DNA from 4 places in the Actinomadura fulvescens genome. Region 3 is predicted to be linked to each of the others. Evidence: riboswitches for the same ligand, from Rfam matches in the RefSeq annotation. Region 3 holds a riboswitch; each other region holds the start of a gene.
The links. Region 3 has a riboswitch for cobalamin ahead of ABD333_RS00780 (CbtB domain-containing protein). Riboswitches for the same ligand answer to the same signal wherever they lie in the genome.
Positions count from the first base shown of each region.

Region 1: another riboswitch for cobalamin. It lies ahead of ABD333_RS24420 (ribonucleoside-diphosphate reductase subunit alpha); the one in region 3 lies ahead of ABD333_RS00780 (CbtB domain-containing protein).
Region 2: another riboswitch for cobalamin. It lies ahead of cobN (cobaltochelatase subunit CobN); the one in region 3 lies ahead of ABD333_RS00780 (CbtB domain-containing protein).
Region 4: another riboswitch for cobalamin. It lies ahead of ABD333_RS18065 (putative cobaltochelatase); the one in region 3 lies ahead of ABD333_RS00780 (CbtB domain-containing protein).

Region 1 covers NZ_BAAATD010000006.1:456,269-461,594, reverse strand. The annotation lists gene ABD333_RS24425 (YcnI family copper-binding membrane protein) at 1-499, opposite strand, end outside; cobalamin riboswitch at 1,410-1,579, shown strand; gene ABD333_RS24420 (ribonucleoside-diphosphate reductase subunit alpha) at 1,784-4,075, shown strand; gene ABD333_RS24415 (ribonucleotide-diphosphate reductase subunit beta) at 4,099-5,094, shown strand; gene ABD333_RS24410 (hypothetical protein) at 5,215-5,326, shown strand, end outside.
Region 2 covers NZ_BAAATD010000004.1:482,439-487,764, forward strand. The annotation lists gene ABD333_RS17900 (HNH endonuclease signature motif containing protein) at 952-2,214, shown strand; cobalamin riboswitch at 2,215-2,336, shown strand; gene cobN (cobaltochelatase subunit CobN) at 2,376-5,326, shown strand, end outside.
Region 3 covers NZ_BAAATD010000001.1:176,889-182,214, forward strand. The annotation lists gene serA (phosphoglycerate dehydrogenase) at 1-442, shown strand, start outside; gene ABD333_RS00770 ((2Fe-2S)-binding protein) at 1,329-1,997, shown strand; gene ABD333_RS00775 (CbtA family protein) at 1,943-2,692, opposite strand; gene ABD333_RS00780 (CbtB domain-containing protein) at 2,692-2,916, opposite strand; cobalamin riboswitch at 2,947-3,092, opposite strand; gene ABD333_RS00785 (3-isopropylmalate dehydrogenase) at 3,216-4,271, shown strand; gene ABD333_RS00790 (branched-chain amino acid aminotransferase) at 4,447-5,326, shown strand, end outside.
Region 4 covers NZ_BAAATD010000004.1:517,407-522,732, reverse strand. The annotation lists gene cobO (cob(I)yrinic acid a,c-diamide adenosyltransferase) at 1-318, opposite strand, end outside; gene ABD333_RS18065 (putative cobaltochelatase) at 320-2,377, opposite strand; cobalamin riboswitch at 2,503-2,650, opposite strand; gene ABD333_RS18060 (oxygenase MpaB family protein) at 2,756-3,592, shown strand; gene ABD333_RS18055 (TetR/AcrR family transcriptional regulator) at 3,596-4,243, shown strand; gene ABD333_RS18050 (ATP-binding protein) at 4,302-4,874, opposite strand; gene ABD333_RS18045 (helix-turn-helix domain-containing protein) at 5,061-5,326, shown strand, end outside.

The DNA of each region.
Region 1 (5,326 bases), on a different contig from region 3:
GCTCCTCCTGGCCGTCCTTGGTCTCCTGGTCCCACTTGACGACCTCGCCGCCGGAGTAGGTCTGCTCGGCCTTGAAGACCAGCCGGTCGGTGTCGGTGGGCAGCTGCCCCATCGACACGTCGAACTCCTGGAACTGGCCGGGCTCGATCTTGCCGCCGGACCAGGTGATGCGGGAGACGGCCTCGGTGAGCTCGGCGCCGTGGGCCTTCAGCGGGGTCTTGAGCTTGGCCTTCTCGACCTTGATCGTCCAACCGGGGACCGGCCGGACCGACACGGACGCGAGCGGGTGGTCCATGGGCAGATCGACCTGGACCTTGGTGGTGCTCGCGTCGTCGCGCTCGTTCGGCACGCGGAAGGCGACCTTGGCGTACGCGCCCTGCTCGGCCTCGCGGGGGTTGACCGTGACATGGGCGGACGCGGCGGTGGCGAGGCCGAGGACCGAGACGAGTGCGAGCCCGGTGACGGCGGCCGCCCTGCGGATGTGCGACGACATGGACATGCGGAAAGGCTCCGTTCGAGGAGAAGTACGAGGAAGGGCCGGAGCGCCGGGGAGCGGCGTCCGGTGACGTACGGCGCTCAGCTGTGCGCGAGCGCCTCGAACGGTGCGGTGGTCCGCGGCGGACGACCTCGTGCCGCAGCACCCGGCCGGTGGGGCCGATGGCGGCCCGCGCCCGCCGCACAGGGGTACGGACCCGCGGCACCGCGGGTTCGACGGAGGAGGCCAGGAGAAGGGCGAGCAGGTCGCGGACCGGCCGCCCGGTCCGCGCCGCGAGCCGCCGGGTGAGGCCCCACGCGGTCCGTTCGCCGCGCCGCAGCCACCAGGCCGAGATCACGGCGGCGACCACGTGCGCCAGCGTCATGCCCAGCCCGGAGCCGTGGGCCGGTCCGGTCGCGGCCAGATCCGCCTGGACGTGGTGATCGGCCGGCGCCGACGCGTTCGCGAACAGGCTGTGCAGCACGAACTGCCCGCCCAGCAGGCCGCCCGTGATCGTGGCCAGCGAACGTTCGTGCCCCGCCAGCGCGCCCGCCACCACCAGCACCCCGGCGAAGCCCACGACGACCGCCCACGGCGGGACCGCGGCCGGCGACATCAGGGAGTGCCCGGCCGTGGCCAGCGTCAGGCAGACGGTGGTGAAGACCACCGCCCGGCCGAGGCGGAAGAACGGACGCGGCGACATAGCGGGCCCATCGTCCCATCTCTTCCTGATGATCTCCATGCCCCTCCCATCGTGGGCCGCTTGTGGACCCGGTCGTGGACCGCTCCGGCCTGTGACACGCCCAACATGTGGGGCTGTCGGTGACGGCCATGACCAAGATGTAGGGTCTTGCCCGTGCTGGTTCGCCCCCGCCGCGGGGGTGGACTGCGGCGAGATCACGCCGAGTCCCCGTGATCTCGCGGCAGCCCACCCTGACGGCGGGGGCGTCGTAAGAGGGAACCCGGTGTAAATCCGGGACTGCCCCGCAGCGGTGAGCGGGAACGACCGCCGTCATCGAGCACTGGCCCGTTGGGACGGGCCGGGAAGCGACGGCCATTAGGCCGCACCCATCAGGGTGCGTCGCCCGCGAGTCCGAAGACCTGCCCGCACGGAGACAGACGACCGGAGCGACGCGCCAGCGGCGCGAGGATCGTCTGTCGCCCCTTCGGGGGTCTGGGGGTCGCCCCCCAGTCCTACTCGGTCCATATCGGCCTCGTGGGAGGGTCGCTGGGCAGGTTCGCGGCGGTGAGCCGTGCTCTTGTTTCGCGTGCGCCCCGACGAGGCGAGCTCGCGAGGGAAGAGAGCACGTGACACAGGAACTGATCGCACCGCCGCCGACGCGCGGCGTGGCCGCGGAGATCGAGCTCGCCTGCGCGGGGCTGCCGGGCACCGATCCGCGCCGCGTCCTGGACGCCGTCCGGGCCGGTGACGACCTGGACGCGGCCGGGGTGCGGGAGCTGGCGATCGGGGAGGCCGCCGCGCTGGTGGCCGCCGAGCCCGCCTACTCCAGGGTGGCGGCGCGGCTGCTGAGCACCTTGATCGCCGAGGAGGCCGCGGGCGGGGGTGTCCGGTCGTTCGCCGGCTCCGTGGCCGCCGGCCACTCCGAGGGCCTGCTGAACGACGCGATCGCCGCGTTCGTCGCCGCGCACGCCGGGGAGCTGAACGACCTCGTCGACGAGTCCGCCGACGACCGCTTCGAATACTTCGGGTTGCGCACGCTCTACGACCGCTATCTGCTGCGGCACCCGCGTTCGCGGCGCGTGCTGGAGCGGCCCCAGTACTTCCTGCTGCGCGTGGCCTGCGGTCTGTCCGACACGGTCGCGGAGGCCGCCGAGCTGTACGGGCTGCTCAGCACCCTGTCGTACCTGCCGAGCTCCCCGACGCTCTTCAACTCGGGCGCCCGGCGCCCCCAGCTGTCGTCCTGCTTCCTGCTCGACTCGCCGCGCGACGAGCTGGAGTCGATCTACGAGCGGTACACGCAGGTGGCGCGGCTCAGCAAGTACGCGGGCGGCATCGGCGTCTCGTGGACCAAGGTGCGATCGCGCGGCTCGCTGATCCGCGGCACCAACGGCCATTCCAACGGCATCGTGCCTTGGCTGCGCACGCTCGACTCGTCGGTCGCGGCGGTCAACCAGGGCGGGCGGCGCAAGGGCGCGGCGTGCGTCTACCTGGAGCCGTGGCACGCCGACGTCGAGGAGTTCCTCGAACTGCGCGACAACACCGGCGAGGAGGCGCGTCGCACCCACAACCTCAACCTCGCCAACTGGATCCCCGACGAGTTCATGCGCCGGGTCGAGACGGACGCGGACTGGTCGCTGTTCGACCCCAAGGAGGTGCCCGAGCTCGCCGACCTGTGGGGTGTCGAGTTCGACACCGCCTACCGGGCCGCCGAGGCAGCGGGACGGTTCGTACGGCAGGTCCCCGCCCGGCACCTGTACGGCAGGATGATGAGGACCCTCGCCCAGACCGGGAACGGCTGGATGACGTTCAAGGACGCCGCCAACCGCGCCTGCAACCAGACCGCCGAGCCCGGCAACGTCGTCCACCTCTCCAACCTCTGCACCGAGATCATCGAGGTGACCAGCGACGGGGAGACCGCCGTGTGCAACCTCGGCTCGGTCAACCTGGCCGAGCACGCCGGGCCGGACGGCATCGACTGGGAACGGCTCCGCGCGACGGTCCGTACCGCCGTGCGCTTTCTCGACCGGACGATCGACCGCGGCTTCTACCCGACGGACGAGGCGGCGGGCGCCAACCGCAAGTGGCGTCCGGTCGGGCTCGGCGTGATGGGCCTCGCGGACGTCTTCTTCAAGCTGCGGCTGCCGTTCGACTCGGCCGAGGCGCGGGAGTTGTCCACGGCGATCGCCGAGGAGATCGCGCTCGCCGCGTACGGCGCGTCCGCCGACCTCGCGGCCGAGCACGGGCCGCTCCCCGCGTACGACCGGACGCGCACGGCCCGCGGTCAGCTGCACGTCGACCACTTCCCGGAGGCCACGCCGCGCCGTACGGCCGAGTGGGAGGCGCTGCGCGCCCGCGTCGCCGAGACCGGGCTGCGCAACTCGCTGCTGATCGCGATCGCGCCGACCGCCACGATCGCCTCCATCGCGGGCTGCTACGAGTGCGTCGAGCCGCAGGTCTCCAACCTCTTCAAGCGCGAGACGCTGTCCGGCGAGTTCCTGCAGATCAACGACTATCTGGTCGCGGACCTCAAGGCGCTCGGACTGTGGACGCCCGCGACGCGGGACGCCATCAAGCGGGCCAACGGCTCCGTCCAGGGCATCACCGGCCTGCCCGCGTCCCACCGCGAGCTCTACCGCACCGCGTGGGAACTGCCGCAGAAGGCGCTGATCGACCTCGCCGCGGCCCGTACCCCCTACATCGACCAGAGCCAGTCGCTGAACCTCTTCATGGAGACGCCGACCATCGGGAAGCTCTCCTCGATGTACGCCTACGCGTGGCGCGCGGGCCTGAAGACCACCTACTACCTGCGTTCCCGTCCGGCCACCCGGATCGCCCAGACCACGGTCGCCACGGTCACCGACACCGAGGCCGTCGTGTGCTCCCTCGAAAACCCCGAAGCCTGCGAGGCCTGCCAGTGAGCGGCCGAACCGGAGAACACGGCATGCTGCTCGATCCCGGCATGGACCTGACCCTGCGGCCCATGCGCTATCCCGACTTCTACGAGCGCTACCGCGCCGCGATCCGCAACACCTGGACGGTGGAGGAGGTCGATCTGGGCACCGACCTCGCCGACCTGGCCCGGCTGACACCGGCCGAGCTGCACCTGGTCAACCGGCTGGTCGCGTTCTTCGCGACCGGCGACTCGATCGTTGCCAACAACCTCGTGCTCAACCTCTACAAGCACGTGAACGCGCCCGAGGCACGTCTCTACCTGTCGCGGCAGCTGTTCGAGGAGGCCGTGCACGTCCAGTTCTATCTGACGTTGCTCGACACCTACCTGCCCGACCATGACGAACGCGCCAAGGCGTTCGACGCCATCGAGCACATCCCCTCGATCAGGGCCAAGGCGGAGTTCTGCTTCCGCTGGATCGACACCATCGACGGGCTGGACGAGCTGCGCACGGCCGATGACCGGCGTGCGTTCCTGCTCAACCTGATCTGCTTCGCGGCGTGCATCGAGGGGCTGTTCTTCTACGGCGCGTTCGCCTACGTCTACTGGCTCCGGTCGCGCGGCCTGCTGAACGGGCTGGCCTCCGGCACCAACTGGGTGTTCCGCGACGAGTCGATGCACATGGAGTTCGCGTTCTCGGTCGTCGACACCGTGCGGGCGGAGGAGCCGGGCCTCTTCGACGCGCGGTTGGACGAACAGGTCACGCGGATGCTGGAGGAGGCCGTCGAGGCCGAGATGGCGTTCGCCAAGGACCTGTGCGGCGACGGCCTGCCCGGTATGAGCGCGACCGACATGCGCGCCTACCTGGAGTACGTGGCGGACCAGCGGCTGGCCCGGCTCGGCATGCCGGCGCGGTACGGCACGGCCAACCCGTTCGCGTTCATGGAGTTGCAGGACGTGCAGGAGCTGTCGAACTTCTTCGAACGCCGGGTCTCGGCCTACCAGATCGGTGTGGAGGGAAGTGTGGCGTTCGACGAGGCGTTCTGAGGGTAGAGGCGATCCGGGGACGGCCGCGTACCCGGATCGACCCGCAACTTCTGGGCCATGGCCGTTCGTTGACAGTACGCGGGCGGCCGGCCCCGAGCCGCCCCGAGCCGGGAGGATGACATGGCTGGACTCATGACGAAGATCAAGGCGTGGTCTCGAAGTCCGCAGGGTCAGCGCACGCGCGCCAAGGCCGAGCGCATGGCCAGGGACCCCCGCAACAAGGAGAAGGCCC
Region 2 (5,326 bases), on a different contig from region 3:
CGCGCCGGGTCACCGCGGCTCGGGTGGTGGTCGGCTGGGATAGGCGCTTGCGATCGGCTTTGGGTGCTGAACGTTATGAAGGCCGATGTGGGCGCGTGGCTGGGTCACTTTGGTAAAGGTGGCGGGTTAGGTGAGGTTCGATTTGAGGTTGATGTCCGGCTGCGGGCAGTTCGCCCTTTGGCTTAGGGCTTGGCGGCGACGAGGGAGTGGGTGGGGCTTCGTTCGATAGCTGAGCTTTTCGCGTGGCACTACCTCAACCTGATCACTGACCTGAAGCTGTGGCCTCAGCCAACGTGACAGTAACGCTCAGGGAGCTGAGTGTGCGCGCATTGGGTCATTTCGGCTCCGCTCAGCTGTCCACTGTGATCAGCCGCCTTGGCTCCTGATTCACCCGTGCTCAGCTGGCGGCGTGTGTTGGATGGCGATATCGCTCAGGTGGCGATGGGATGGGTGGCTCTACCTCAACCTGATCACTGACCTGGAAGCTGTGGCCTCAGCCAACGTGACAGTAACGCTCAGGTGGCTGGGCGTGTGCGCATTGGGTCATTTCGGCTCCGCTCAGCTGTCCACTGTGATCAGCCGCCTTGGCTTCTGACTCACCCGTCCTCAACTGGCAGCGTGCGTTGGATGGCGATATCGCTCAGGTGGCGATGGGATGGGTGGCTCTACCTCAACCTGATCACTGACCTGGAAGCTGTGGCCTCAGCCAACGTGACAGTAACGCTCAGGAGGCTGAGTGTGCGCGCATTGGGTCATTTCGGCTCCGCTCAGCTGTCCACTGTGATCAGCCGCCTTGGCTCCTGATTCGCCCGTCCTCAGCTGGCGGCGTGCGTTGGATGGCGATATCGCTCAGGCGGCGGAGTTGTGGGCGTTGATGATTATGGCCACATGGGGTCAGTTGTGTGGCGCATTTGTCTGCGAGATGTCGGAGGGTGGCGATATAATAACGGTATGCGTTCGATCGTGGCGGATCTTAATTCCGCTTCCACTGCGGAGTTGGTGGAAGCGATGGCCGCGATCGCCGGTGAACTTACGCAACGGGCCGCACCGGAATCGGCGGCTGTTTGCATGGAGCTCACCGAGACTCTGGCGACGGTGACCGACCAGGCCGAGTTCACCATGGCAGGGATGATCGGTGTTGTTGACAGGGTCGGGGAGATGAAGCGCTGGGGGTTGCCCTCCACGCAGGCATGGCTCCGTTGCCACCTGGGCATGCGAGAGGGCCGGGCCAAGGAACGTATCGCCATGGCGCGGCAGTTGCCCCGGCTGCCTCAGGTGGGCAAGCGGATGGCGGTCGGCGAGCTGTCTTTTGGCTACGCGGCCACCATCGCCGATGCTGTGGGGCGCCTCAACGACGTTGACTGTGGTGTGGCCGAGGAGATCCTGCTGGGGGCGGCCGATGACGGCCTGTCGGCCGGGAAGGTCGCACGGCTGGCAGCCAAGATTCACGATGTGATCGCGGAGCGCGACGGGTCGGAGGAGTGTCCCGAAGGCGCGGTGCGCGGCTACGAGCGTTCCTGGGTTACCGCGAGCAGGTCTTTGGACGGCGGTTGCTACGTCAAGGGCTGGCTCAACCCGGAGGACGCCGCTATCTGGGCCGGGACGCTGGGGCCGCTGGCCAAGCCTGCGGGCACCGACGACCGGCGCGACCTGTCCGAACGCACCGCCGCCGCGCTCTCGGCCGTGCTGGCGGGCGGACACAAGGCCACAAAGGTCACCGTGGTCGTGGACCTGGAGACCCTCAAGGGCGGCGACGCTCCGGCGCGGCTGCTGGACGGTACCGCCGTTCCGGCTGCGCAGGCCCGGCGCATCGCGCTCGCGGCGGGGGTGTCGCCCCTCATTTTGGGTGCGGGCAACGTGCCGCTCTACCTGGGCCACGCCGTACGGTTCGCCAGCCCCGGACAGCGCCGGGTGCTGGAGACGCTTTACCCGAGCTGTGCTGTGCAGGGGTGTGAGGTTCCCGGCTTCCTCTGCGAGGTCGATCACGTGGACGGCTGGGCGCTCGGCGACAGCCCCACCGACATCGACAAGTTGACCTTGTGTTGTGGTTGGCACAACCGGTGGAAACACGCCAATCCGGATCAGATGCAGATCCGCCAGGCCGACGGCCGATATGTGTACCGGGCACTGCCGCCCGGCAATGTCCGCAAGATCCGCCCCAAAGAACCCGAGTGGCTCGACCGCTCGGGCGATCCCTGGCGCCAGTCCGCCTGACTGGTGCCTGCGTAGACTGGGCGCGCGACGGTGGGGAGGGAACCCGGTGTGATTCCGGGGCTGTCCCGCAACTGTGACCGGTGATCCGGAAGCCAGAGTACTCCCGGCCGGCGCGTACCTCTTTCCCTAGCCGGGGCGCGGACCCCGGAGGAGGCCTGCCGATGCGTGCCCTGCTGCTGTCGACCGCCGATACCGAGCTTCTCGCCGGAGCCGATGCGGGGTTCGTGACCGCCAATCCGGTACGGGTCGGCCCCGACGAGATCGATCTGCGGGGTGTCGACGTCGTCGTCGTCCGGCTGCTGGGCGGGCGCAAGACCTGGCCGGAGGGTGTGGAACGGCTGCGTTCGTCCGGTCTGCCTGTTGTTTTTCTCGGTGGCGAGGGCGATCCGGACGCTGAGTTGATGGCGTTGTCGACCGTTCCTGCGGGGGTGGCGGCGGAGGCTCTGGATTATCTGAGGGAGGGCGGAGTCGCCAACCTCCGGGAGCTGGCCCGCTTCCTGTCCGACACGGTGCTGCTGACGGGGGAGGGCTTTGCGCCGCCGGTCGCGATGCCGTCGTACGGGCTGCACGGAAACTATCGGGTTGAGCCCGGTAGGCCGACGGTCGGGGTTGTCTTCTACCGGGCGCATGAGCTGTCGGGGAACGTCGGGTTCGTCGACGTTCTGTGCGAGCAGATCGAGGCGCGGGGGGCTAACGCTTTGCCGGTCTTCTGCGGTTCGTTGCGCGGGGCCGATGAGGGGCTGCTGGAGCTGCTCGGCGGGGCGGACGCGCTGATCGCCACCGTGCTGGCGGCGGGCGGGTCGGTGGCGAGCGGCGCGAGCGCGGGCGGGGACGACGACTCCTGGGACGCGGGGGCGCTGGCCACGTTGGACGTTCCGGTGATCCAGGGGCTGTGCCTGACGTCGTCCCGGGCGGTCTGGGAGGAGTCGGACGCGGCTTTGTCGCCGATGGACGCGGCCATGCAGGTCGCGATCCCCGAGTTCGACGGGCGCCTCATCTCGGTGCCGTTCTCGTTCAAGGAGGAGGGGCGCGACGGGATCCCGGTGTACGTGGCGGATCCCGAACGTGCCGCGCGGGTGGCGGGGATCGCGGTCCGGCACGCGCGGCTGCGGCAGGTGCCGAACGCGGAGAAGAAGGTCGCGCTGGTCCTGTCGTCGTATCCGACCAAGCACGCGCGGGTCGGCAACGCGGTCGGGCTCGACACGCCCACGTCGGCCGTACGGGTGTTGCGGCAGATGGGGGAGGCCGGGTATGACCTGGGCGGCGATGCGACGTTGTGGGCAGATCCGGGCAGCGGGGATTCGCTCATCCATGCGCTGATCGCGGCGGGTGGGCATGACGTCGAGTGGCTCACCGAGGACCAGTTGCGGCAGGCCCCGGCGCGTGTGTCGCTGGCGGCGTACGAGACGTGGTTCCGGGCGCTGCCGGAGGGCTTGCGGGAGGGCGTCCGGCGGCACTGGGGCGAACCGCCGGGCGAGCTCTATGTGGACGGCGACGAGATCGTGCTCGCCTCACTGCGGTTCGGGAACGTCGTGCTGATGATCCAGCCGCCGCGGGGGTTCGGCGAGAATCCGATCGCGATCTACCACGATCCGGATCTGCCGCCCTCGCATCACTACCTGGCTGCTTATCGGTGGCTGGACAGGGAGTTCGGCGCGGACGCCGTGGTGCATCTGGGCAAGCACGGGACGCTGGAGTGGCTGCCGGGCAAGGGGCTTGGGCTGTCGAGCGAGTGCGCTCCTGATGGTGTGCTGGGCGATCTGCCGCTGGTCTACCCGTTCATCGTGAACGACCCGGGCGAGGGAACGCAGGCCAAGCGGCGCGGGCACGCCACGATCGTCGACCATCTGGTGCCGCCGATGGCCCGCGCCGACACCTACGGCGACCTGGCCAAGCTGGAGCAGCTCCTCGACGAGTACGCGACGGTGAACGATCTCGACCCGGCCAAGCTGCCGACGGTGCGGGCGCAGATCTGGACGCTGATCCAGGCCGCTCAGCTGCATCATGACCTGCATCAGGAGGAGATGCCGGGCGAGGACGAGTTCGACGAGTTCGTCCTGCACCTCGACGGCTATCTGTGCGAGATCAAGGACGTGCAGATCCGTGATGGGCTCCACATCCTGGGGCAGGCGCCGGAGGACGAGGCGCGGGTCAACCTGGTGCTGGCCGTGCTGCGCGCCTCGCAGGTGTGGGGCGGCGTGGCCGGGGCGATGCCGGGGCTGCGGGCGGCGCTCGCCGCGTCGTACGGGCTGGACGAGAAGGTGCTCCTGGCCGATCCCGGAGCGGCGGCGGAGGCGGGCGGGCTGGCACGGCTCGCCGACGGCCCCGCTCGTACGGCCTCGGATGTCATCGATCTGCTGGAGGCGGTGGCCCGGCGGCTCGTCGAGGGCATGGAGGAGCGCGGCTGGAGCGTGGCGGAGGCCAAGGTGGTCAGCGCGGAGGTGCTCGGCCGGGAGGTGACCGAGGTCGTCCGGCTGCTGGAGTTCGGCGCGGCCGAGGTCGTGCCGCGGCTGAACGCGACGAACGACGAGATCGGGGCCGTGCTGCACGCGCTGGACGGCGGGTACGTGCCCGCCGGGCCGTCGGGCTCACCGACGCGCGGCCTGGTGAACGTGCTGCCGACCGGCCGCAACTTCTACTCGGTCGACCCGAAGGCGATCCCGTCGCGCAACTCCTGGGACGTCGGTGTCGCGCTCGCCGACTCGCTCATCGAGCGGCATCTGGCCGATACGGGAGAGTACCCGTCGAGCGTCGGGCTGACGGTGTGGGGCACGTCGGCGATGCGCACGCAGGGCGACGACATCGCGGAGGTCCTCGCGCTCATCGGCTGCCGTCCGACCTGGGACGACGCGTCGCGGCGGGTGACGGGGTTCGAGGTCGTGCCGGCCGCTGAGCTGGGGCGGCCGCGCATCGACGTGACGCTGCGGATCTCCGGGTTCTTCCGCGACGCGTTCCCTCACGTCATCGGGCTCATCGACGACGCGATCCAGGCGGTCGCGGGGCTGGACGAGCCGGGCGAGCTCAACTTCCTGCGCCGGCACGCGCTGGAGGACCGCGCGGCGCACGGCGACTGGCGGCGTGCCACCACGCGGATCTTCGGCTCCAAACCGGG
Region 3 (5,326 bases):
CGTCAACGCCCCGCTGCTGGCCCGCGACCGCGGTGTCGAGGTCACGCTCACCACGAGCGAGGACTCGCCCGACTGGCGCAACGTGGTCCAGGTCCGCGGCACGATGGGCGACGGCTCGGTGGTGTCGGTCTCCGGCACGCTCACCGGCCCCAAGCACATCGAGCGGATCATCGAGATCAACGGCTACGACATGGAGCTCGTGCCGACCGAGCACATGGCGTTCTTCACCTACACCGACCGTCCCGGCATCGTCGGCGTCGTCGGCAAGCTGCTCGGCGAGAGCGGCGTCAACATCGCCAGCATGCAGGTGGGCCGCGCCGCCAAGGGCGCCCAGGCGCTGATCGCGCTGACCGTCGACTCGGCCATCCCGACCCAGCTCGTCGACGGCATCAAGGCCGAGATCGGCGCCGAGATGGGCCGCCGGGTCGACCTGGAGGCCTGACCGCTTCACGAAGGCCGTGATCCCGCCACGGGATCACGGCCTTTCGCTTTCCGCAGGTGAACGCGTGATCGTCTCACCATGCGAGAATTTCGGCCACGGGTCGGGACACTTTCCGGCTCCACGGGTACCGTGGAGTGAGTTATGCGGCGCTTCGTAGTAATCCTTCGCTGCCGCAGCGGGGCCTGAACGGCAGGCCATACCCCGCTGCGGAGTGGGGTGATGGCCGTAAGTCCTGTTCGGCGCCGGACCGTGCGAACCACGGTGACCCGGCGGCCTCGGCACAGCAGCCACCAGAGACCACGGAGCAGATCATGAACGACACCTTCGCCGCACCCGCCGACGACCAGGACGAAGCGGCACGCGCACTGCAGACCGCCCTGGACCGCCGCGACAACGGCGGCCAGTCCGGCCGCTGACGAACGCGACCTCGAAACCGCCGTGACCGACCACCGGTCACGGCGGTTTTCGCGTCCGCACACAACAAGAACGCCCACAGACCCCAAACCCCGGGGGCCGTCCTGCGATAACGACGCCTGTCACCCCCTTTGACCCGGCCGACGCGCCCGAACGTCGGGCGTCACACCGAACGGCGGACATCAACACCCCAAGCCAGCCGTCAACACCGACGGCGTCGGCACCGGGCGGTGTCAGCGCCGGACGGCGGGCATCAGCACTGGACGGCGGGTGTCGGGATCGGGCGGCGGCGTCGGCACCGGGCGGGACGTCGGTGCCTGATGGCAACCGTCGGCACTGTATGACGGGTGTTGACACCGGACGGGGGCGTCAGGGTCGAGGGCGTCGGTAGCGTGGGTGGGTGTGTATGCCACTCTCGGGGAGGCGACGGAAGGGGATTCGTGGCGGTCGGGAATGGGTGGGCGGGGCGCTGATGACGGACGTGATCGCGGCGTTGGGCGCGGCGGCGGCGCTGGGGCCGTATTTCGAGATCGTCACCGATCCGGCGGAGGAGGCCGATCCGACCTGGCGTCCTCTGCCCGAGAAGGACCCGGAGCGGCTGCTCGGGCTCGTCGACGCGTACGCCCAGCGGCTCGGCACCGGCGAGCGGCGTGTGGCCGCCTCGATCCTCTTTCAGGGCCTGGCGTCGCGCCTCTGGTCGCCCGCGGTGGCGGCAGCGGCGGTCGGCGCCGTGCCGGACCTGTCCAGCCTTCACTGGCGCTGGGCGCCCGGCGCGCCGATCGCGCTGTGGCTCGCCGAGCCGTCGGGGTGGCCCCGCTCGGCCGACCGCCTCCACGAGACGGTCGTGAACGGCCAGCTCCGGCCGCTGCGCGAGACGATGCTCCAGGTCGTCAGCCTGGCCGACGGCCTGCTCTGGGGGAACGCGGCGTCGGCCCTGGCCGGAACGCTCCGCGCTGGAACCCTCCGGCCGGGCCTGGCCGCGCCGCTCGACAGCCTCGTGCGGGACCTGTTCTCCCGTGAGCCGATCGCCGGGACGGGCACGTTCGAACAGGGGCGGGGCTTCGTGCGGCGCAGCTGCTGCCTCTACTACCGCGTCCCGCCCGGCGGCGAGATGTGCGGTGACTGCGTGCTGGTCCGCTGATCCAGCGAGCGCTCGGTCAGGGCTCCGAAAAGCAGGCCCAGCGTCGCCCAGAGCACCACCTGGATGCCCAGTGACGCCATCCGGAAGTCCCACAGCACGGTGGCAGGGAAGCCGTCCGCGACCGCGTCCGGCTTGGGTGTGAACCGGTAGACGACCGCCACGACGACGGCGAAGCCCGCCGTGGCCGCGATCGTCGCGTTCCATGTCCCGAGTCTGGGCAGCAGGCGGCGCTGGACGATCACCGCGGCGGTGGTGGCGAGGACGCCGAGCGCCACCATGCCGAAGTAGAGCGCCGTCCGGCTGCCGATCGTGTCCGGGTTGCCGACCGCCGGGGGCGTGGGCGGGTACTTCAGGAACGGCACGCCCACGATCGCCACGAAGCCGCCGAGGGCGACCAACGCCGCCGTCGCGCGCGCGCCGAGCGCGCCGATCCGGCCGTAGGCGAACGCGAACGCGATGGCGAAGAGCCCGCCGACCGCGACGCCGTAGAAGACCATCGCCGTGATCAGGCCGGTGGTCTTCTGGACGGTGCGGCTCACCACCTCCTCGCCGTGCTCGTGCGCGGCGGCACGGGACTCCTCGAACGAGATGGCGTGGCCGACCTGCGGTTCACCGTAGATCCAGGCGATCATGAGCGCGAGCGCCGCCGCCGCGACGCCGGCGAGCATGCCGCGGATGAGAAGGGTGCGCATCATCAGTGGCAGGGGAACCCGAGCAGGTGCCGGCCGTCGTGCGTGAACTCGTGCACCCAGGTGCCGCTGAACAGCGAGGTGGCGCCCTGTTCGGCACCGACGAAGTAGAGGAGGGCGAGGCCCAGGACGGCGGCGAGGACCGCCCACGGCAGGATCTCGCGAACGGGGACGCGCAGCGGAACGGGCGGCTCCTGGACCTGCGTCGACGGCATGGCTGACTGGGCCATTGGGTCTCCTCACGGGGTGCACTCGCCCCGGTAACGGGAGGACGGCAGGTCAGTTCCTGACTTCCGCGGCCCGTGCGGGCCGACCGGACACAGTGGCGGGACCGTCCTGGAATCGCACCAGGTTCCTGCGCACTGCCGCCTCGATTGTGAACTTGTCCTGCCGAGCGTCCACTCAGCATGGGCGCCGCGTCAAGTCGGGCCGCGGTGACAAAATCCGGGCCGGTTCACGGTGCCGAGATGGCGGTCTCGGATGCTGAGACCGGTGCTCAGGGGCTGAGACGTTGCGGTAGAGTGCGCCCATGGCTTCCCGCAACATTCGTCTGGCCGTCATCCCGGGGGACGGGATCGGCCCCGAGGTCGTCGCCGAGGGTCTGAAGGTCCTTGAGGCCGTGGCCCCCGCGTCCGGCCTGGCGTTCGAGCAGACCACCTACGACCTGGGCGCCGCGCGCTGGCACCGGACCGGCGAGGTGCTGCCCGACTCGGTGCTGGACGAGCTGCGGGGCCAGGACGCCATCCTGCTCGGCGCGATCGGCGACCCGAGCGTGCCCAGCGGGACGCTGGAGCGCGGGCTGCTGCTGCGGACCCGCTTCGAGCTCGACCACTACGTCAACCTGCGGCCCGTCAAGCTCCTTCCGGGCGCCGCGACCCCACTGGCGAACGTCGCGCCCGAGGACATCGACATGGTCGTCGTCCGCGAGGGCACCGAGGGCCCCTACACCGGGGTCGGCGGCGTGCTCCGCAAGGGCACCGAGCACGAGGTCGCCACCCAGGAGAGCGTCAACACCGCGCACGGCGTCGAGCGGATCATCCGCTACGCGTTCGAGCAGGCCGCGGCCAGACCGCGCAGGAAGCTCACGCTCGTCCACAAGGACAACGTCCTGACCTTCGCCGCCGGGCTCTACCAGCGTTACCTCCGGCAGCTCGCGGCCGAGTTCCCGCAGGTCGAGACCGACTACTGCCATGTCGACGCGGCCACCATGTTCTTCGTCAACCAGCCGCGGCGGTTCGACGTGATCGTCACCGACAACCTGTTCGGCGACATCATCACCGACCTCGGCGCCGCCGTCGCGGGCGGCATCGGGCTGGCCGCCTCCGGCAACATCAACCCGACCGGCGCCGCGCCGTCGATGTTCGAGCCGGTGCACGGCAGCGCCCCCGACATCGCGGGGCAGGGCAAGGCCGACCCGACCGCTACGATCCTGTCCGTCGTCATGCTGCTGGACCACCTTGGTGCCGCCGAGACCGCGCGGCGCGTCGAGCAGGCCGTCGCCGACGACCTGCTGGAGCGCCCGGGGCTGGGCGCCCGGTCCACGTCGCAGATCGGCGACGCGATCGCGAAGCGAGTATCCGGCTAGGGGCGCGCCGCCCTGGCCACAGGGCCGACTCCGGGTGCGCCTCGCGGGCGCGCCCGGATTTTTTCGTGCGCGCACCGTGATCGAGGAGTGGGACTAGACGAAGTACGACAATAGGCATTAAGGAATGCCGAGCGGCAAAGGGGCCGCGGTGGCGATCCGGGAGAGGACCGAGACGATGAGCAGCACCCTGGACTTCGAGATCATCCCTAACGAGCAGCCGACGCCGGCCGAGGAGCGCGAGCGCATCGTGGCCGACCCGGGATGGGGGGTGCACTTCACGGATCACATGATCACGATCCGTTACCAGGAGGGCAAGGGCTGGTACGACGCGCGTCTGGAACCCTACGGGCCGATCCCCATGGACCCGGCCAGCCAGGTCCTGCACTACTCCCAGGAGCTGTTCGAGGGGCTCAAGGCCTACAAGCAGGCCGACGGCTCGGTCGTGACGTTCCGTCCCTACGCCAACGCCGCCCGGATGAACCGCTCCGCCCGCCGCATGGCCATGCCCGAGATCCCCGAGCAGCTGTTCGTGGACGCGCTCGAACTGCTGGTCCGCACGGACCGGGACTGGATTCCCGGCAAGGAGGGCCAGAGCCTCTACCTGCGGCCGTTCATGTTCGCCACCACGCGCGCCCTCGGCGTCAACCGGCCCGCGAACGAGTTCCTCTTCATGGTCATCGCCTCCCCGTCCGGGCTCTACTACCCCCGGGGCATCAAGCCCGTCTCGGTCTGGCTGTCGCGCGACTACGTCCGGGCGGCCCCCGGCGGCACCGGCGAGGCCAAGACCGGCGGCAACTACGCCGCCTCGTTCGCCGGCCAGGCCCAGGCGGTCGCGCACGGCTGCGACCAGGTGGTCTGGCTCGACGCGATCGAGCACCGCTGGGTCGAGGAGGTCGGGTCGATGAACCTGTTCTTCGTGTACGGCTCGGGCTCCGGCGCGCGGCTGCTCACCCCGGCGCTGAACGGGGCGCTGCTCGCGGGCATCACCCGCGACTCGATGCTCAAGCTCGCCCCCGACCTCGGCCTCCCGGTCGAGGAAGGCAAGATCAGCATCG
Region 4 (5,326 bases), on a different contig from region 3:
CTCCGTCCCCGGCCGCTGGATCCACGACCAGCCCTCGCCCATCTTGTTCCAGGTCACCGGGCCGCCCTCGCCCGTCTCACGAAAGATCCTGTCGAGCCCGTGCAGCGCCTTCTCTTCACCGATGCGCCACTTGGCCGACTTGACGAACTGGAACACCCCGACGGGCCAGCCCTGGTTCCAGGCGCGCAGCGCCAGCCCGAACGCGGCGGTCGACTTGCCCTTGCCCGGACCGGTGTGGACGATCACCAGCGGCCGGTTGCGGCGCTCGCGCGTCGTCAACCCGTCGTCCGGTACGTACTCCGGCTTGCCCTGCGGCATCTCACGCAGTCCTTTCCTTGCCCGTCCGCCATCCCGCGTCGGGCGGCGCCGCCCTCCGTGCCGAACGGACGACACCGGCGAGCGAGTCCGCGGCCAGCTCGTCCAGCCGGACGACCTCGGCGCCGAGGTGACCGGCCAGCCGCCCCGACAGGCCGAGCCGTACCGGTCCGGACTCGCAGTCCACCACGACCGACGCCACGCCGTTGAGCGGTCCGGCGACGGCCGCCGGATCGGGCCCGTGGGTGGCGCGGCCGTCGGTCACGACCACGAGCAGCGGGCGGCGCGCCGGATCGCGCAGCCGCTCGACGCGCAGCACCTCCGCGGCGCGCAGGAGCCCGGCGGCCAGCGGGGTACGGCCGCCGGTCGGGAGCCGTTCCAGCCGCCGTGCGCCGGCCTCGACCGACGAGGTCGGCGGCAGCGCCAGCTCGGCGCCGGTTCCCCGGAACGTGATGAGCCCGACCTTGTCACGCCGCTGGTAGGCGTCCAGCAGCAGGCTCAGGACCGCGCCCTTGACCGCGCGCATCCGCTGCCGCGCCGCCATCGAGCCGCTCGCGTCCACGACGAACAGCACCAGATTGCCCTCGCGCCCGTCCCGTACCGCCTCACGCAGGTCACCGGCCCTGACGACGAGCCCGGGACCGCTGCGGCCACGGGCGCGCTGGTGCGGCGCGGCGGCGCGCAGGGTCGCGGCCAGGTGCAGGCCGCGTGATCCGGGCTGGGCGCCTGACACACGGCCGTACGGACTCCGTGCCTTGGAACGGCGGCCTGGCGCGCCCATGCCCGTCCCCGGAACGGTGAAGAGCCGGGGCTTGTACGCGGCGTCAGCGGGCGCGGGCTCGGACTCGTTCGCTGCCGGAGCGGGCTCGTTCGCCGCCGGAGCCTGTCCGTCCGCCGGCCGTTGCTCATGCTCGCCGTCGGACGCCTGCGCCGGGGAGGGTCCGTCACCGTCCTCGGGAGGCGGCGCGCCGCCCGGCCCGCCGGGGTCATCATCCGGTGGCTCAGGCTCGTCCTGCTCATCGTGCTCATCGAGGACGTCGTCGAGCTTCTGCCGGTCCAGGCCGGGGGCGTCGAACGGGTCGCGGCGGCGGCGGTGCGGCAGGGCGAGACGCGCGGCCGTCCGCACGTCCTCGGAGGTGACCTCGGTCCGGTCGTGCCAGGCGGCCAGCGCGATCGCGGCGCGCGCGGTCACGAGGTCGGCGCGCAGGCCGTCCACCTCGAACGCGGCGCACACGGCCGTGATCTGGCGGAGGGCCGCGTCGGTCAGCACGACCCCCGCGAGCCTCCCCCGCGCGGCGGCGATCCGCCCGGCCAGTTCCGCCTCGGCCTCGGCCCAGCCCGCGGCGAAACCCGCCGGGTCGTCCTCGAACCGCAACCGGCGGCGGACGACCTCGGCGCGCTCCTCGGGATCGCGCGTGGCCGCCACCTCCACCGTCAGCCCGAACCGGTCGAGCAGCTGTGGCCGCAGCTCGCCCTCCTCCGGGTTCATGGTGCCGACGAGGAGGAACCGTGCCGCGTGCCGCACGGAGACGCCCTCGCGCTCGACGTACGACTCGCCCATCGCGGCGGCGTCGAGGAGCAGATCGACCAGGTGGTCGTGCAGCAGGTTGACCTCGTCGACATAGAGCACGCCGCGGTGCGCTGCCGCCAGGAGCCCGGGCTCGAAGGCCTTCACGCCCTCGGTCAGGGCCCGTTCGATGTCGAGGGAGCCGGTGAGCCGGTCCTCCGACGCGCCGACCGGCAGCTCGACCAACCGCGCGGGCCGGGCCTCCGGCACCGGACCGCCGGCATGCGCGCCGCCTGCGTGCGCGCCGTCGGGGCACTCCGGATCGGGATCGGCCGGGTCGCACGAGAAGCGGCAGCCGGGCACGACGTCCACCGGCGGCAGCAGCCCGGCGAGGGCGCGGACGATCGTCGACTTGGCGGTGCCCTTCTCGCCGCGGACCAGGACGCCGCCCACGCCCGGCGAGACCGCGTTGACCAGCAGGGCCAGCTTGAGGTCGTCCATGCCGACGACGGCGGAGAACGGGTACCGGGCACCGGCGTTCGCACGGCGGCTCATCGGCGCATCAGGCCGTGGCGGCCCGTCCGGCCCGTCCGGCCGTGCCGGTGCGTCAGGCAGGGTGACATGCCTCATCGTCCTTCCCCTCGGGTGTCCACGCCCGTGGTGGTCTGGTCCGACGGCCGGAGTCTCCTGGCTCCCGGATCATCGCTCCCCCTCAGCCTTCCAGCGTTGCCGCCGTGGCGCACGGAGAGGGAACTCCCCTGGTCACAGTTGCGGGACAGCCCCGGAATTGGCCTGCCGACAGGTCGGCACGGCCGCACCGGGTTCCTCCGCGTCCGTCGCAGGCCAAGGATGGCACACCCCCGGGGACCGCCCAAGTCGCGGCGGGACGGCGCGGCTATTGGCGCAGTGCCAATAACGTGTTCTACTGAGGTCATGCGACGAACCGATGGACTCCCGTTCCGGCCGGGCGACGTCTCGTGGACGATCATGCGGGAACCCGTGCTCGGCCTCGGCGCCGCGCCGACGCTCCTGCTGCAGGTGACGCATCCGCTCGTGGCCGCGGGGGTGGAGCAGTACTCCGACTTCGAGAACGACCCGTTCGCCCGGTTGTGGCGGACGGCCGACATCATGCTCAAGCTGTCCTTCGCCGAACCCGAGATCTCCGCCCGCCAATCGGCCAAGCTGCGCCGCATGCACGAACGTGTCGCCGGCGTCTCGGACGAGGGTGTCCGCTACCGGGCACTGGACCCCGACCTCCTGCTCTGGGTCTGGGCGACGCTGGTGCACAACGGGCTCGACCTGTACCAGCGCACGTTCGGCAGGCTTCCCGCGGGCGAACGCGAGCGCTTCTACCAGGAGCAGAAGCTGATCGCGTACGCGTGCGGGGTACCCGAGGGCCACTGCCCTGTTACCTACGAGGACTTCCGCGCTTACTTCGACCGGGTCGTCCGGGAGGAACTGCGCCCGACCACCGTCTCGGCCAAGCTGCTCGACACGAGCCGCGTACTGCCCATGCCGTGGCCGCTCGGCCCCGCCTACATCCGGCTCAACCTGCTCGCCGCCGGAGCTCTTCTGCCGCGCCCGCTGCGGCGTGAGCTGGACATCCCGTGGAGCCGGTCACGATCCCTCGCGTTCGCCTCGCTCATCAGGGCCAACAGAACGGCGGCCAAGGTCGTGCCGACGTCCGTACGGCACCGCCCAACCGACTATCTCGTGGCACGTGAGCGGCCCCTTCGGCTCTTCGGGCAGGCCCGGCGCCGGGCCGCATAGGCTGTGCGGGTGGCGCCTCCCTCTTCACGTCCGTCTCCAGGCCGTCCCGCCAGAGCGAGTTACCAGCGACTGCCCCGGGACGAACGGCGCGACCAGATCCTCGGTGTCGCACGCCGGATGTTCACGGAAGTGCCGTACGCCGACGTCTCCACCGCCGCGATCGCACGTGAGGCCGGCGTCCAGCGCGGCCTGATCCACTACTACTTCGGCACGAAGCGCGACCTCTTCCTGGAGGTCGTGCGCGACCTCACGGCCGGCTACGCGGGCCAGGCGCCGCCCGCCGACCCCACGATGTCGCTGGAGGAGACGGTCGGCCTGTGCGTGCGCCTGTTCCTGGACGCCGCCGAGAACAACGCCGACACCTGGCTCGCCGCCCTCGACGCGGAGGGCTTCGGCCAGGACCCCGAGCTCCGGCGCATCGTCAACAAGACCCGCGACCTCACGGTCGAGCACATGCTCGCGGTGCTCCACGTTCCCGAGCCCACCGACACACTGCGCGCCGTGCTCCGCACGTACTCCGGACTGGCCGAGGTGGCGACCCGCCAGTGGCTCCAGGAGAAGACCCTCAGCCGCGCCCAGGTCCACACGCTCCTGGCCGGTTCGCTGCTCGTCCTCGTCAGGGACATCGCGCCCGCCGTCGAGCAGACCTGAAACAAGCACGAGCAGACCTGAGCGCAAGCACGAGCACCCCTGAGCCCAGGCCGCCGCCTCAGGCGGCGTCGGGCTCGGGTGGCGCGTCGTCTGTCGTAGGTCTCGGCCCGGACGGGTCCAGGAACGTGGCGGCCCCGAAGGGCGCGGGGACCGCGAACCAGACCGCCTTGCCGGGGACCGGCGGCCCCAGCCGGGAAACGGTGTGGAGCACCCCCCAGCGGCCCTCCGAGAGCTCACGCACGATGCTGAGGCCTCGGCCGCAGTCGCCGGACGTCCACGAATAGCCGGGCAGGCGGGCGTCGGCGTTGCCGTCGAAGACCGCACAGCGGACCTCGCGGGTGACCGGCGGATCGGCCCTGCCCGCGGAGGGAACGTGGGTGGCCGACCGTTCCCCCAGATAGAGCCAGAGCTCGTGGGGGCCGTAGTCGGCCGCGTGCTGGTGCGCGTTGGTCACCAGTTCGCTCACCATCAGCCGGGCGTCGCCGACCGTGGCGCGGTCCACCCCGAAGGTGGTGAGCGCCTCGGCCAGCACCGACCGGGCGTACCCGGCGCAGCCGGGGCCTCGTGGGAGCGCCCAGACCCAGCCGGGCAGCTCGGTGTCATCGTCCGTGAACTCAGGCGAAGCCTTCACGGGTCCTCCCGCGTTACGTTGCGTATTGCGCAGCCGCGTACTGCTCCGTCACTTTCCGTCCCCGAACGGTCACGTTTTCAGCGTCGCGTGAGAATCTCATCCCCGCAACTCTCTTCGGAAGATTGCTCTTACCGGCTTCGCCAATCACGTTGTCCTGAACGGTCGGGATAGGGGACTCTCACCTTTATGACCTATCGGCCCACGGTGCGCGGCCGCCGGCTCGCACGGGAGCTTCGCAGGATGCGGGACGAGCAGGGACTCACCCTGCAGGACGTGGCGGACCGGCTCGGCTGGTCGCGGGCCACGGTCTCACGCCTGGAGACGGGGCAGACCAGGCCACGGCACGGCGACATAGCCGACATCCTCGACCTGTACGGCGTGCCCAGTCCCGATCGCGACGCCTACATCAACCTCGCCAAGGAGGCCGGCCATCGCGGCTGGTGGACCGCCTA